One region of the Tropicimonas aquimaris genome, then DNA from elsewhere that is predicted to be linked to it. Evidence: riboswitches for the same ligand, from Rfam matches in the RefSeq annotation. Region 1 holds a riboswitch; the other holds the start of a gene.
The links. Region 1 has a riboswitch for thiamine pyrophosphate ahead of ACFQ2S_RS23510 (thiamine ABC transporter substrate-binding protein). Riboswitches for the same ligand answer to the same signal wherever they lie in the genome.
Positions count from the first base shown of each region.

Region 2: linked by a shared signal. The riboswitch ahead of thiM (hydroxyethylthiazole kinase) and the one ahead of ACFQ2S_RS23510 (thiamine ABC transporter substrate-binding protein) in region 1 are both predicted to bind thiamine pyrophosphate.

Region 1 covers NZ_JBHTJT010000060.1:46,778-53,900, forward strand. Annotated here, with positions in the region: gene ACFQ2S_RS23490 (TRAP transporter small permease) at 1-156, opposite strand, end outside; gene ACFQ2S_RS23495 (LysR family transcriptional regulator) at 196-1,248, shown strand; gene ACFQ2S_RS23500 (dihydrodipicolinate synthase family protein) at 1,438-2,337, shown strand; partial or broken gene ACFQ2S_RS23505 (IS1595 family transposase) at 2,575-2,779, opposite strand; TPP riboswitch at 3,192-3,290, shown strand; gene ACFQ2S_RS23510 (thiamine ABC transporter substrate-binding protein) at 3,327-4,307, shown strand; gene ACFQ2S_RS23515 (ABC transporter permease subunit) at 4,283-5,791, shown strand; gene ACFQ2S_RS23520 (thiamine ABC transporter ATP-binding protein) at 5,778-6,479, shown strand; gene ACFQ2S_RS23525 (thioredoxin family protein) at 6,583-6,819, opposite strand; gene ACFQ2S_RS23530 (permease) at 6,859-7,123, opposite strand, start outside.
Region 2 covers NZ_JBHTJT010000031.1:69,815-76,937, forward strand. Annotated here, with positions in the region: gene ACFQ2S_RS14985 (CaiB/BaiF CoA transferase family protein) at 1-1,102, opposite strand, end outside; gene ACFQ2S_RS14990 (3-oxoacid CoA-transferase subunit A) at 1,254-1,907, shown strand; gene ACFQ2S_RS14995 (3-oxoacid CoA-transferase subunit B) at 1,909-2,562, shown strand; TPP riboswitch at 2,628-2,722, shown strand; gene thiM (hydroxyethylthiazole kinase) at 2,769-3,557, shown strand; gene thiE (thiamine phosphate synthase) at 3,554-4,192, shown strand; gene thiD (bifunctional hydroxymethylpyrimidine kinase/phosphomethylpyrimidine kinase) at 4,189-5,004, shown strand; gene ACFQ2S_RS15015 (ABC transporter substrate-binding protein) at 5,023-5,958, shown strand; gene ACFQ2S_RS15020 (ABC transporter ATP-binding protein) at 5,955-6,680, shown strand; gene ACFQ2S_RS15025 (ABC transporter permease) at 6,680-7,123, shown strand, end outside.

The sequences.
Region 1 (7,123 bases):
GCCCAGCATGTAGAGCCAGACGGTTGGGTAGAGCATCGTCTCTTCCAACCCCATGACCGGGATCTGCAGAACGTAGCGCGTGATAACCTGAACGAACTGACCGAGCGCGACGACGCCGATCAGGCCAGTAAGCAAGTACTTCGAGAAGGTGTCCATGGCGTCCCCCGGTGCAACGCTCTGCCGGCGCAGCTTTCGGTGAATTCCACTGGACAGGGGTCATTAAATCAATTTGATTATTTTTCTGAAACCATAAATTTGCTTTATGCGCAGGAAATGAACCTCTCGATCCGTCAACTCACCACTTTCCGGGAAGTCATGCGCAGTGGATCAATCTCGCGCGCAGCCCGGACGGTCGGCCGGACCCAGCCTGCAGTGAGCACGATGATCGCGACGCTGGAGGCAGAGCTCGGTTTTCCGCTGTTCATTCGGGAACCTGGCAAGGTGACGCCCACGCCCGAAGCTCGTTACTTCCTCGAGGAGGCCGAGGCCATCCTCGCTCGAATAGACCGTACCAAGCAGACGCTCAGCAAGATCGGCTCGCTCGAAGCCGGCCGCCTACGGGTCGCTTGTCATCCGGCGGCCTCGGGTCATTTCATTCCGCGTCTTCTTGCCAAGTTTCTGGCCGACAAGCGTGGGGTCGATCTTTCATTGATCATGCGCTCCTCCGACATCATCGAAGACCTGATCGCGTCCCAGCAATTCGACATCGGCTTTGCCGAAACGCCGGCGCGGCGGGCCTCCATCGATCAGATCGATTTCGACCTGGAATGCGTCTGCGTCCTGCCTGCCGGTGATGCTCTTGCCGATCAAGCGGAGATCACGCCGGAAGATCTCGATGGCCTACCGATGGCTGTGCTGTTTGAAGAGCATACAACTGCCACGCAGACTGAGGCGGCATTCGCTTCCTTCGGAGCACATTTCAACAAGCGTCTGGAGTTGCGAACACATCTCTCAGGCCTCGAGTTCGTGTCCGAAGGTTTTTGCTACATGCTTTGCGACATGATCACCGCTCATGACTATGTGCTCAAAGGGGCGAACCGCAGACAACTTGTCTTGCGAAAGTTCCGCCCACGCGTAAGCAACAGCGTCTCAATCCTGAGGCCAGCCTACGCAGGCCGTGCGATCCTCGAACAAGCTTTTTCGCCGGTCCTGACCAGCGCTATCCATGTGATGCAGGCAGACATGGAGGCACACATTGCTGGAGCCTCCACTGCGAGACCCGGAAATCAATCCGCAGCCCCGGAGTAACTCCCGAGAACTACCAATTGATTTGCCTAATTATCCACGAAAAGAAGCATATGCGCTCTTGTTCTCGACAGCGCCGATGATCCACCTCTATCGCAGCGCCCGGCACGGGATCGAAGGCGTCTTGGCCGCCTTCCTCGGGTTCGCCGGCCTGTGCTTGCTCTTATCCCGTTTTTTGAAGGAGAAAGCCTCATGACCTTGTTCACCGGCCTGTCGGCCTTCCCGCTCACGCCTGCCGACGCCAAGGGAGAGCTGAAGCCAGAGCTTCTACAAAGCTTCCTCGAGCGGATCGTGGAAGCGGGTGCGGATTCGATCGGGCTTCTCGGCAGCACTGGCGGATACGCCTACCTGACGCCGGAGGCGCGCAAGCACACGCTGCGGGCCGCCGTGGAGTGCGTGGCGGGACGGACCCCGCTCATCGTCGGTGTCGGCGCTCTCACAACCGATGTCGCCGAGGACCTCGCACGCAACGCCAGGTGGGCCGGCGTAGACGGCCTGCTTCTCGCGCCCATGTCCTACCAGCCGCTGACCGACGAGGAGGTGTTCCGCCATTTCGAGGCCGTCGCTGCGGCGGGCGAGCTGCCCCTGTGCATATACAACAACCCGAGCACCACGAAATTCACCCTCAGCCCGGAGCTGATCGCGCGATTGGCTGAGCTTCCGAACGTGACCGCGGTGAAGATGCCACTGGCTGCGGACGGCGACTATGCGGGCGAGATGCAGCGCCTGCGGGCCATGACGCCGGAGGGCTTCGCCATCGGCTACAGCGGCGACTGGGGTGCGAAAGATGCCCTGCTCGCTGGCGGTGCCTGCTGGTATAGCGTGGTGGCCGGTCTCTTACCGGAACCCGCACTCGCGCTCAATCGTGCGGCCCAGGCGGGGAATGCGGCCGAAGCTGAGCGCATCGACCATGCATTCGCTCCCCTCTGGGCGCTGTTCCGGGAGTTCGGGAGCTTCCGGGTGATGTTCGCGATCGCGGAGAGCCTCGGTTTCGGGAGCATCGCAGCGCCTCGCCCGCTCCTGCCGCTCGATCAAGCGTACCGCATAAGGGTAGAGGATGCCCTGCGTCCGCTCCTTCAGGTCGCCGCCTGACCAAGCAACTGTGCTTGCGCAGCATCTCGCCTGTAAATGTCTCGGAAGAGCTCCAAGCGGAGACCTTCTCCTTCGGGGATCATGGCCACTGAAGCCCCCATGAGGGCTTCCGTCGTAGCTGACGGCCGACGGCGTCGCAGAGAAGGCCTTGCATCTGGTCCACGACCGGGATCGGCTTCCAGACGATTGTGGTCTCGCTCGATGGAAGGCCACCCGACAACCGCCCGGCGATTCCCTGCCGATTGTCCATCATTTCCCGGAGTGCGTGACCCAGTTTCCACGCTGTCTTCTGGTTCACGCCCAGAATACGCGCCATCAAGACCGACGAGATTCCCTTGGAGGACGTCAAAACGAGGAAGATTGCCGCAATCCGGGTTCGGAGGTCGAGCTTCGTCGCATGGAGTGGCGTCTTGGTCGCAACGGTGAACTGGCTGCGGCATTCCACCAAAAAACGTCTCCTCGACGATCCGAAACTGCCCGGCAGCGAACCAACGACGGCGGCGGTCGCCATCGGTGATGATTTCGACCTCGGACAAGAGAACCCTCTTTGCGCTATCTCCAAGCCCTTTGAGAAAACCCAGATACCCTCTCGAGGTTAGGCGAGGCATGGGGGGCGGTCCAAGAGGCGCTGAACACGCTGCGCGACAAGGGCCGATCTGACGCTCAGGCCTCAACCGCTACGAGCTCCAAAACGTCGAAGTCGCTCAGGTGACCAGATCTTATTCTCGGCGTATGAGCGACGTGACGATCTCGACGAGCCAAGCTCCGCTGTTGCGGTCGCCGAGGCGGGGCCCGTTCGGTCGGCAGAGGCAGCCGCATTCGCCCTTGTTTGAATGATCCAGGTGCACTAGTTGAGACCCACCTCGGGGTGCTCTGAGAGCTGAGATGCCTATCGCGAACCCGTTGAACCTGAACCGGTTAGAACCGGCGGAGGAAAGGTCGACACTCCCAAGCCGTCCAAACTCCGCCCACAACCCAAGGAGTCTGCCATGAAGGCATATCCTCTTGTTGCGGGCCTGATATTCGCCACCTCCGCGGTGGCCGAGACGCCCACACTCACCGTTTACGCACCCGATTACTTCGCCTCCGAATGGGGCCCCGGTCCCGGCATCGAGACGGCCTTCGAGGAACGCTGCGGCTGCGACCTCGTCTACAAGACCGGTGAACTGCTGCCCCGCCTGCTGCTCGAAGGCGAGAAGACCGAGGCCGACGTGGCCATCGGCTTCAACTCCGACATCACCAAGAAGGCGCGCGAAAGCGGGCTCTTCGCACCGCATGGGCTCGACACGTCGGCGCTGACGCTGCCGGTCGACTGGTCGGACGACACGTTCCTGCCGTTCAACTACTCACACACGGCCTTCATCTATGACAATACCAAGATCACCGAGCCGCTCACCAGCTTCGACGCGCTGCTGGAGGCGCCGGACGACCTGCGGCTGGTGATCCAGGACCCGCGCAGCTCGATCTCGGGCCTGGCGCTGGTGCTCTGGGTGAACCACGTCTACGGCGACGAGGCCGCTGACGCCTGGGCCAAGCTCGCACCGAAGATCGTGACCGTCACCAAGGGCTGGTCCGAGAGCTACGGCATGTTCACCGATGGTGAGGCCGACATGGTGCTGAGCTATACGACCTCGCCGGCCTATCACATCATCGCAGAGGAAGACCTGACAAAGTCGGCGGCGATCTTCGAGGAAGGACATTACTTCATGGTCGAACTGGCCGCGAAACTGGCCGGGACAGACAATCCCGACCTCGCGGACCAGTTCATGGCGTTCATCCTCACCGAGGAGTTCCAGTCCATGATCCCGACCTCCAACTGGTCCTTCCCGGCGGCACTCCCCAAGGACGCCTGGCCGGACGGGTTCCAGGACCTGCCGGTCCCCGAAAAGGTGCTGTTCTACAGCGAGGATGAAGCCGCGGCGATGCGGGACGAGGCCATCGAGGCATGGCGCAGCGCGCTGTCGCAATAAGCACTGCAACGCTGGTTGCGGGGATGGTCCTCCTCCCCGTGGCCGCGGTGCTCTGGCGCGGGGGCGGCCCGGGAACGCTCGGGCCGGCCGACTGGGCGGCGTTGCGCTTCACGCTCTGGCAGGCGGCGTTCTCCGCCGGGCTCTCGGTCGCGCTGGCCGTGCCGGTGGCGCGGGCGCTCTCCCGCCGCAGCTTTCCGGGGCGGGTTGCGCTGATCGCGCTGATGGGCGCGCCCTTCATCCTGCCGGTCATCGTGGCGATCCTCGGTTTGCTGGCCGTATTCGGCGGACGCGGGCTGATCAACCAGATCGGCGCGCCACTCGGCCTGCCGAGGCTCGATATCTACGGATATCACGGCGTGATCCTCGCCCATGTCTTCTTCAACCTGCCGCTGGCGGTGCGCCTGTTGCTCCAGGGCTGGCAGGACATCCCGGCCGAACGCTTCCGGCTCGCGGCCTCGCTCGGCGCGCCGGTCTGGCGGGTGCTGGAATGGCCGATGCTGCGCCGCATCTGCCCCGGCGCTTTCACGGTCATCTTCGTGATCTGTCTCGGCTCTTTCGCCGTGGCGCTGACGCTCGGCGGCGGGCCGCGCGCGACCACCGTGGAACTCGCCATCTACCAGGCGTTCCGCTTCGATTTCGATCTCGGCAAGGCTGCGACCCTCGCCGCGCTGCAACTGGCTCTCGGGCTGGCCGCGGGCGCCTTCGCCCTGCGCCTCGCTCCGAAAGGCGGCTTCGGCGTGGGCCTCGACCGGCAGATCGACCGCTGGGACGGAACCGGCGTCGCGGCCCGTCTGGCCGACAGCCTCTGGATCACGTTGGCGGCGGGTTTCCTGCTGCTGCCGCTTCTCTCCGTCGCCCTCGCCGGCCTGCCCGGTCTCGCACAGATGCCACCCGAGGTCTGGGCCGCAGCCGCCCGGTCGCTCGCGCTCGCCCTTGGTGCCACTGCCCTGACCCTCGCACTGGCGCTGCCGTTGCTGACCGGCGCGGGGGAGACGGCGGCACTCATGGGCATCTCCGTCTCCGGACTGGTACTGGGCACGGGGTACTTCCTGCTTCTTCAACCCGTCATCCGCCCCGGGGACGCCGCCCTGCCGGTGACGATGCTGGTCAACGCGCTCATGGCGTTGCCCTTCGTCATCCGGATCCTTAGGCCGGGGCTGGAGGGTGCGCGCCGCGACTACGGGCGCCTCGCCGCCTCGCTTGGCCTGAGCGGCTGGCACCTCTGGCGCATCGTCTACCTGCCGCGCCTGCGCCGCCCCCTCGGCTTCGCCGCCGGCCTGACGGCGGCGCTCTCCATGGGCGACCTCGGGGTGATCACGCTCTTTGCCGATGGCGACAACTCAACCCTGCCCCTGCAGATCTATCGCCTGATGGGCAGCTACCAGATGGAGAGCGCGCGGGCCGCGGCGCTGCTATTGCTGGCCCTCAGCCTCGGGCTGTTCTGGGTCTTCGACCGGGGAGGTCGCCTGCATGCTGCAACTTGAGCGCCTGAGACTTGTACAGGGTGACTTCGAACTTTCGGCCGACATCACCTTCACCGCGCCGATCACCGCGCTCCTCGGCCCGTCGGGCGCCGGCAAGTCGACCCTGCTGAACACCATCGCCGGCTTCACGCCCCCGACCGACGGGCGCGTGATCTGGCGCGGCAAAGAGATCACGCCCCGCGCCACGATGGAACGCCCGGTGGCGATGCTCTTTCAGGACAACAACCTCTTTCCCCATCTCGACGTGACCCGGAACCTCGCGCTCGCGTTGACCCGCGGGCGCCCGACGCGCGAGGCGCGCGACCGGATCGCCGAGGCGCTCGCCCGCGTCGGCCTGCCCGGGTACGAGCACAGGAAACCCGCCGAGCTCTCCGGCGGCCAGCAGAGCCGCGTGGCATTGGCCCGAGTGCTGCTGCAAGCCCGCCCGCTGATGCTGCTCGACGAGCCCTTCGCGGCGCTTGGCCCCGCCCTCAAGTTCGAGATGCTCGACCTTGTGGCCGAGGTCGCCGCCGAGAATGGCCTGCAGGTGATCATGGTCTCACACGACCCACAGGACGCCGCCCGGATCGCCAATGAGGCGGCGGTTGTCGCGGATGGCGTGGTGACGCCCCCCGAACCGACAGCCGAACTTTTGCGTTCCCCGCCGCCGGCGCTGGCCAGCTATCTCGGCATCGATCGCACGTTCTAGCGGCGCGGGCGCCCTGCCTGGCATCGGCCTTGCAAGAACGCCGTAACAGCCGCGCTCTTCTTGATGCGAACGCCGCAACGACCTTGATAAGGACGGAGCCCTGTCAGTCCACAAGCCAGGTTTCCAGCCGGGCCGCGTCCGGCAGGCCGCCGGCATGGACGAGCTTGCCGTCAACCGAGATGCCGGGCGTGGACATGACACCGGCCATGGCGATGGATTTGGGATCGGTGACCTTCTCGACATCGACCGCGACACCAAGCTTCGCGGCGGCATTCCGGACCATGGCTTCGGCGGTTTCGCAGCGCTTGCAGCCGGGGCCGTAGACCTTGACGGTTTTCATCGTGATATCCTTTCTGAGGATGCTGGGTTCGCGCGGCGTTTACAGAAGGACGTTGAACAGGAAGCCGGTGGCGAGGATGCCCATCGACACCACGGCGATGAAGATCGCGATCAGTCGATAGGTCAGCACCTGCTTGAGGATGATCATCTCGGGCAGCGACAGCGCGATCACCGACATCATGAAGGCCAGCGTCGTGCCGAGCGCCGCGCCCTTGCCCAGCAGCGCCTCGACGATCGGGATCACGCCGGCGGCGTTGGTGTACATGGGCACGCCAACCACGACAGCTGCGGGAACCGACCACCAG
Region 2 (7,123 bases), on a different contig from region 1:
GTTGGGGCAGCGTCGGTGCGGTGCGGTCCAGGGCGAGGTCGGCCTCGGAGAAGTTCCACGGGCCGCGCACGCCGGGGATGCCTTCGGGGGTGATCCGGAGGCCACGGGCGATGACCTGCGGGTCCTCGAAGACGGCGGCCATGTCGTTGATCGGCCCTGCGGGGACGGTGGCGGCCTCCAGCGCCGCGAGCAGGTCCGCGCCGGGGCGGGCTGCCGTGAGGGGCTCGAGGAAGGCGGTGAGCGCTTCGCGGTTGGCGACACGGGCCGGGTTGGTGGCGTAATGCGGATGCTCGGCGAGCGCCGGCTGACCGAGGACCTCGCAGAAGCGGCGGAACTGGCCGTCGTTGCCGACCGCCACGATGATATGGCCGTCGGAGGTCGGGAAGACCTGGTAGGGCACGATGTTGGGATGCGCGTTGCCGCGGCGCTCGGGGGCGATGCCGGTGGCGAGGCAGTTCATCGCCTGATTGGCCATCATCGCTGTGGCGCAATCGAGAAGGGCGAGGTCGATGTGCTGGCCGCGCCCGGTGCTGTGACGCTGTTCGATGGCCGCGAGGATTCCGATCGCGCCGTAGAGTCCGGTGACGATGTCGGTCACCGCAACGCCCACCTTCTGCGGCTGCCGGTCGGGCTCTCCGGTGACCGACATCAGGCCGGACATGCCCTGGATCAGGAAATCGTAGCCGGCGCGGCTGGCGTAGGGGCCGGTCTGGCCGAAGCCGGTGATCGAGCAATAGACGAGGCGCGGGTTCAGGTTGCGCAGGTTCGCATAGTCGAGCCCGTACTTGGCAAGGCCGCCGACCTTGAAGTTCTCGATCAGAATGTCGGCGTCCCGCACCAGCGCGCGGACCTTTTCCTGGCCTTCCGGGGTGCGGAAATCGGCGGTGACGGAGCGCTTCCCGCGGTTGGCGGCGTAGAAGTAGGCGGCGGACCGGTCGCCGTCGCGCTCGATGAAGGGCGGGCCCCAGCGGCGGGTGTCGTCTCCCTCCGGCGCCTCGACCTTGATCACCTCGGCGCCGAGGTCCGCCAGTGCCTGGCCGATCCAGGGGCCGGCGAGGATGCGGGCGAGTTCGACGACTTTCAGGCCGTGGAGCGGTGTCATGGCGGTCCTCGTGCTGCTGTTCGACCGGTTCTGGAGCATCGTCCGGCCGCCCGCAAGTTGCGACATGCTGTCTATGACACGGCAGGGTCATCTCGGACCATTATCGGCGGAGCGACTGCCGGCATGCGGCCGGACCCCAGAGGAGCAGGTGATGAAGACAGCCACGAAGGTCGAGGCGGCCGCGGAGCTGATCCCTGAGGGATCGACACTCCTGATCGGCGGATTCATGGGCGTGGGCAGCCCGCATCGTCTGATCGACGCGCTGGTGGCGCGAGGCGTCGGCGGGTTCACTGTGGTCGCCAACGACACTGCCATGCCCGGCACCGGGATCGGCAAGTTGGTGACGGCGGGACTGATCGCGCGGGCCATCGTCAGCCACATCGGGCTGAACCCCGAGACCCAGGCCAAGATGATCTCCGGCGAGATCGACGTCGACCTGGTGCCACAGGGGACGCTGGTCGAGCGGATCCGCGCGGGCGGCGTCGGGCTGGGCGGGGTGCTGACGGCGACGGGTCTCGGCACGTCGGTCGAGGAGGGCAAACGGGTGGTCGAGGTCGAGGGCAAGCGTTTCCTGCTGGAGACGCCGATCCGCGGCGACTTCGCCCTGATCGCGGCGAAATCGGCCGACTACAAAGGAAACCTCGAATATTCGCTGACCGCCCATAACTTCAACCCGGTGATGGCTCTCGCCGCCGATACGGTGATTGCAGAGCCGCACACGATCCTGCCGGTCGGTGCCATTCCACCGGATGCCGTCAAGACGCCCGGCGTGCTGGTCGATCATCTTCTGGAACGGGAGCACTGAGATGGACGCCAAGGAGATCATTGCCCGCCGGGTCGCGCTCGAGGTGAAGGACGGCATGCTGGTGAACCTCGGGATCGGGCTGCCCTCGATGGTAGCCAATTTCCTGCCGGACGATGTGGATGTGTTCTTTCAGGCCGAGAACGGAGTGATTGGCCTTGGGGCGCGGCCCCCGGAGGGAATGGAGGATGCCGACCTCACCGATGCCGGCGGTGCCTTCGTGACCGCGGTGCCCGGCGCGGCGTCGATCGATTCGGCGATGTCCTTCGGGCTGATCCGCGGTGGCCACCTCGACATGACGGTCCTCGGCGGGCTGCAGGTGGACGAGCGCGGCTACCTCGCCAACTGGATGGTTCCGGGCAAGATGGTGCCGGGCATGGGCGGCGCGATGGATCTCGTGTCCGGCGCCAAGCGCGTTGTCGTGGCGATGGTCCACACCCAGAAGGGCAAGCCCAAGATCGTGCCGGAATGCACGCTGCCGCTGACGGCGCTGCGCCGGATCAGCCTGATCGTGACCGAGATGGCGGTGATCCAGCCCACCGAGGAGGGCCTCGTGCTTCGCGAGACCGGCCCCGGCGTGACCGTGGAACAGGTGCAGGAGGCGACCTCCGCCAAACTCATCGTGCGCGATGCGATCCAGGAGATGAAGCTCGCCTGACGGCCCGCCGCCGGAAATGCGTCGATTGCCCCGTGACAACCGCGGGGCAATCTGTTCTTGTCCGGCACCATCGACAGGGGCGTCCGCGCGAGCGGTCTGAGAAGCACCCTTTGAACCTGAACCAGATGATGCTGGCGGAGGGAGTCGGGAGCGGACAGGCGTAGACCATCCCTTTCCCGCTTTGCCTCCGCCCGAGGAGGCAAAAGATGACATCCCCGTCCCGATCGCTCGAGGCCATGCGCGCCGGCGCGCCACTGGTGCAGTGCATCACCAACTATGTCGCGATGAACTTCGCCGCCAACGTGCTGCTCGCCGCCGGCGCGGCGCCGGCGATGGTGCACGACGCCGAGGAATCGGGGGAGTTCGCGGCGGTTGCCGGGGCGCTGACGGTGAACATCGGCACGCTGAGCCCGCGATGGGTTGCGGGCATGGTCGAGGCGATTGACGGTGCGACGGGGGCGGGCAAGCCCTGGGTGCTTGATCCGGTGGCCTGTTTCGCAACCGGTCTGCGCCGCGAGACGACTACGAAGCTGATGCAACTGCGGCCGACGATCGTGCGCGGCAACGCCTCGGAGATCCTGGCGATCGCCGGAGAGAGCAGCAGCGGGCAGGGGGTCGATGCCGGCGACAGCGTGCAGGCGGCAGAGGCGGCGGCGCGCAAGGTGGCGCAGGAGGCCGGATCGGTCGTCGCCGTGACCGGCGCGGTCGACTTTGTGACCGACGGGGCGCGCGGGGTCTGGATCACCGGCGGCTCGCCAATGATGCCGCGCGTGACGGCGACCGGATGTGCGCTGACCTGCCTCGTCGGCGCCTATGCGGCGGTGGTGGAGGATCCGCTGGACGCCACCGTGGGCGCGCTGGCGCATTTCGCGGCGGCCGGGGAGATGGCGGGCGACGGAGTGTCCGGACCCGGCAGCTTTTCTGTGGCTTTCCTCGATGCCCTGATGGCTGTCGGTCCCGAGAGCCTCGGCGCGGCGCGGGTACGCGCGGCATGAGGCGCGCGCTCGATCTTTCAGTCTATCTCGTGCTGGACCCGGACCTCTGCGGTGCGACCGGTATGGTCGAGACGGCACGGGCGGCGGTGGCCGGCGGTGTGCGAACGGTCCAGCTGCGCCACAAGGTGGCGACGACAGCGGAGCGGATCGCGCTTTGCCGCGAGCTTCAGGCGGCGCTTGCCGGCAGCGGCGCGCATCTTGTGGTAAACGACGACGTCGAGGCCGCAGTCGCGCTCGGTGCCGACGGGCTGCACGTGGGGCAGGGCGATCTTGCCCCCGCGGCTGCGCGCGCCGCCATCGGGCCGGACATGGTGCTGGGGCTTTCGGTCGAGACCGAGGCCCACGTCCGCGCCGTCGACCCCGTGCTGGTGGATTACCTCGGCGCCGGGCCGGTCTTCGGCACGGCGACCAAGCCCGATCACGCCGAGCCCATCGGGTTTGACGGGCTGGCGCGAATGGTGGCGCTGTCGGCGGTGCCGGCCGTCGCCATCGGCGGGCTGGAAGCACGCCACGCGGCCGAGGTTCTGCGGGCCGGAGCGGCTGGGCTGGCCGTGGTCTCCGCGATCTGCGGCAAGCCCGACCCGAAAGACGCGGCGCGCGGGCTGCTCGCGGCCGTGAACGAGGGCATGGCATGAGCGTTGCAACGGCTCTGAGCATCGCCGGTTCCGACCCGTCGGGCGGCGCCGGCATCCAGGCGGATCTCAAGGCGTTCTCGGCGCGCGGTGTCTACGGCATGGCCGCCCTCACCGCGTTGACGGCCCAGAACACGACCGGCGTCAGCGGGGTGCACCTCGTGCCGCCGGGTTTCGTGGCGCAGCAGATCGCCGCCATCTTCGAAGACATCCGCGTCGATGCGATCAAGATCGGCATGATCGCGAGCGCGGAGATCGCCGAGGCCGTGGCCGACGCCATCGCGGGGTTCGCAGGGCCGGTGGTGCTCGACCCGGTGATGGTGGCAAAGGGCGGACACCCGCTCTTGCCGGAAGATGCGGTGGGCAGCCTGCGGTCCCGGCTTCTGCCGCGGGCCACCCTGCTCACCCCCAACCTGCCGGAAGCGGCGGCGCTGCTCGGCTGCGATGTGGCCGATACCCGCGCCGAGATGGAGCGCCAGGTCAAGGCGCTGCTTGGGCTCGGCCCCGAGGCGGTGTTGCTCAAGGGCGGTCATCTCGGGGGCGGAGCGAGCCCGGACCTGCTCGCCTCGGGCAACGAAACCATCTGGCTCGAAGGGCCGAGGGTGCCCACGGCCAACACGCACGGAACCGGCTGCACGCTCTCTTCCGCGCTCGCCGCGGAGCTGGCGAAGCGACGTGAGCTCCCGGAGGCCGCCGTGACCGTCAAGGCATGGCTGACCGGCGCAATTGCCGGCGCCGACGACCTCGACGTCGGGCATGGCCATGGACCGACCCACCATTTCCACGCACTCTGGCCGCTGGCCGGAGACCTCTGATCTTCAGGGAGACGCAAGATGCGCAAGCTTTCCTTCGTTCTCGCGCTGATGGCGGCCGGACCGGCCGCGGCGGCCGACAAGATGACCGTCGTGCTCGACTGGTTCATCAATCCGGACCACGGGCCGATCATCGTCGCCCAGGAAAAGGGGTTCTTTGCCGCGCAGGACCTGGAGGTCGAGATCATCGCGCCTTCCGATCCCTCGGAGCCGCCCAAGATGGCCGCGGCGGGCCGCGCCGACATCGCCATCGACTACCAGTACCAGCTGCACCTCGCCGTCGCCAACGGCCTGCCGCTGCGCCGGGTCGGCACGCTGATCGGCACGCCGCTGAACTGCCTGCTGGTGCTGGAGGACGGCCCGGTCGCGGAAATCGCCGACCTGAAGGGCCGCAAGATCGGGTATTCCGTGGCCGGGGTCGAGGAGGCGCTGCTCGGCAAGATCCTCGGCAATGCCGGGCTGACGCTCGACGACGTGGAACTGGTCAACGTCAACTGGTCGCTCTCGCCCGCGCTGATGGCCGGGCAGGTCGACGCGGTGATCGGGGCTTTCCGCAACTTCGAGCTCAACCAGATGGAGATCGAGGAGGTGCCCGGTCGTTGCTTCTACCTCGAGGAAGAGGGGCTGCCGCCCTATGACGAGCTGATCTACGTCGCCAATCCGGAACTGATGGACAAGGACAAGGTGTTGCGTTTCCTCGAAGCCACCGAACAGGCGACCCATTTCATCGTGAACCACCCCGAGGAGGCATGGGAGGTGTTCTCCGGCACCGCGAAGGAACTCAGGGACGAGCTGAACGAGAAGGCCTGGGCCGATACCTGGCCGCGCTTCTCGCTGGCGCCCGCCGGGCTCGACGCGGGGCGTTATGCCCGGTTCGAGGCGTTCCTTCAGGAAACCGGCATGGTCGAGGGGCGGCGGCTCGTCTCCGAGATCGCGGTCGATCTCGGGGCCGAATGACGCCGGAGCCCGGGATCACGCTTGTCGGTGGCGCCAGCTTCGGCGCGGCGCCGCTCTTTCCGCCGGTCCATCTGGAGATCGACGCCGGCTCGTGGTCCTGTCTGCTGGGCCCCTCGGGCTGCGGGAAGACCACCATCCTGCGGCTGATCGCGGGGCTCGAGACCGGCGTCGATTTCGACGGGCAGGTGCGGGCCAGCGACGGCCGTCCGATCGCCGGGCGCGTGGCCTACATGGCGCAGACCGACCTGCTGCTGCCCTGGCTCGACGTGCTGGGCAACGTGACGCTCGGGGCGCGGCTGCGCGGACAGGTGCCGGAAACCGAGGCGGCGACGGCCTTGGTGGAGCGGTTGGGCCTAGCGGCGCATGCCTACAAGCGGCCCGGGCAGCTTTCGGGTGGGCAGCGGCAGCGCGTGGCGCTGGCGCGGACGCTGATGGAGGACAGGCCGGTCGTGCTGCTCGACGAGCCGTTTTCGGCGCTCGACGCACGGACACGGGCCGAGATGCAGGATCTTGCCGCCGAGACGCTGGAAGGCCGCACCGTGCTTCTCGTCACCCATGATCCGGGGGAGGCGGCTCGGCTGGGCGACCGGGTGTTCCTGATGGGAGCGAAGGGGATGGTCGAGGCTGTGCCGCCGGCGCTGCCCGCGATCCGTCCTGCGGTGGACCCGGAGACGCTCGCGTTCCAGGGGCGCCTGCTGGCGGCGCTCCGGAAGCCCGCATGATGGCCGGGCTGGTACGGGGCCTCGCGGCGGGGGCCGTCTTCGTCTTTCTCTGGCAGGCGCTGGTGACGTTGGCCGACATGCCGCCCTTCATCCTTCCGGGGCCCGCGCGGGTGCTCGAGGCCCTGTGGAGCAACCTCGGCCTGATAGGCTGGCACGCCGGGATCACCCTCACCGAGGTGCTTGCCGGGCTGGCGCTTGGCGCGGGGCTTGGCGCGGCAACGGCAATCGGGCTCGCGGTCTCGCCGGCGGCGCGCTACCTCGTGCGCCCGGCGCTGGTGGCGACCCAATCCCTCCCGGTTTTCGCGCTGGCGCCAATCCTGACGCTCTGGATGGGCTACGGCATCTGGTCGAAGGTCGTGATGACGGTGCTCATCATCTACTTCCCTGTCGCCTCCGCCTTCTTCGACGGTCTGATGCGGACCCCGCCCGGCTGGCTCGACCTT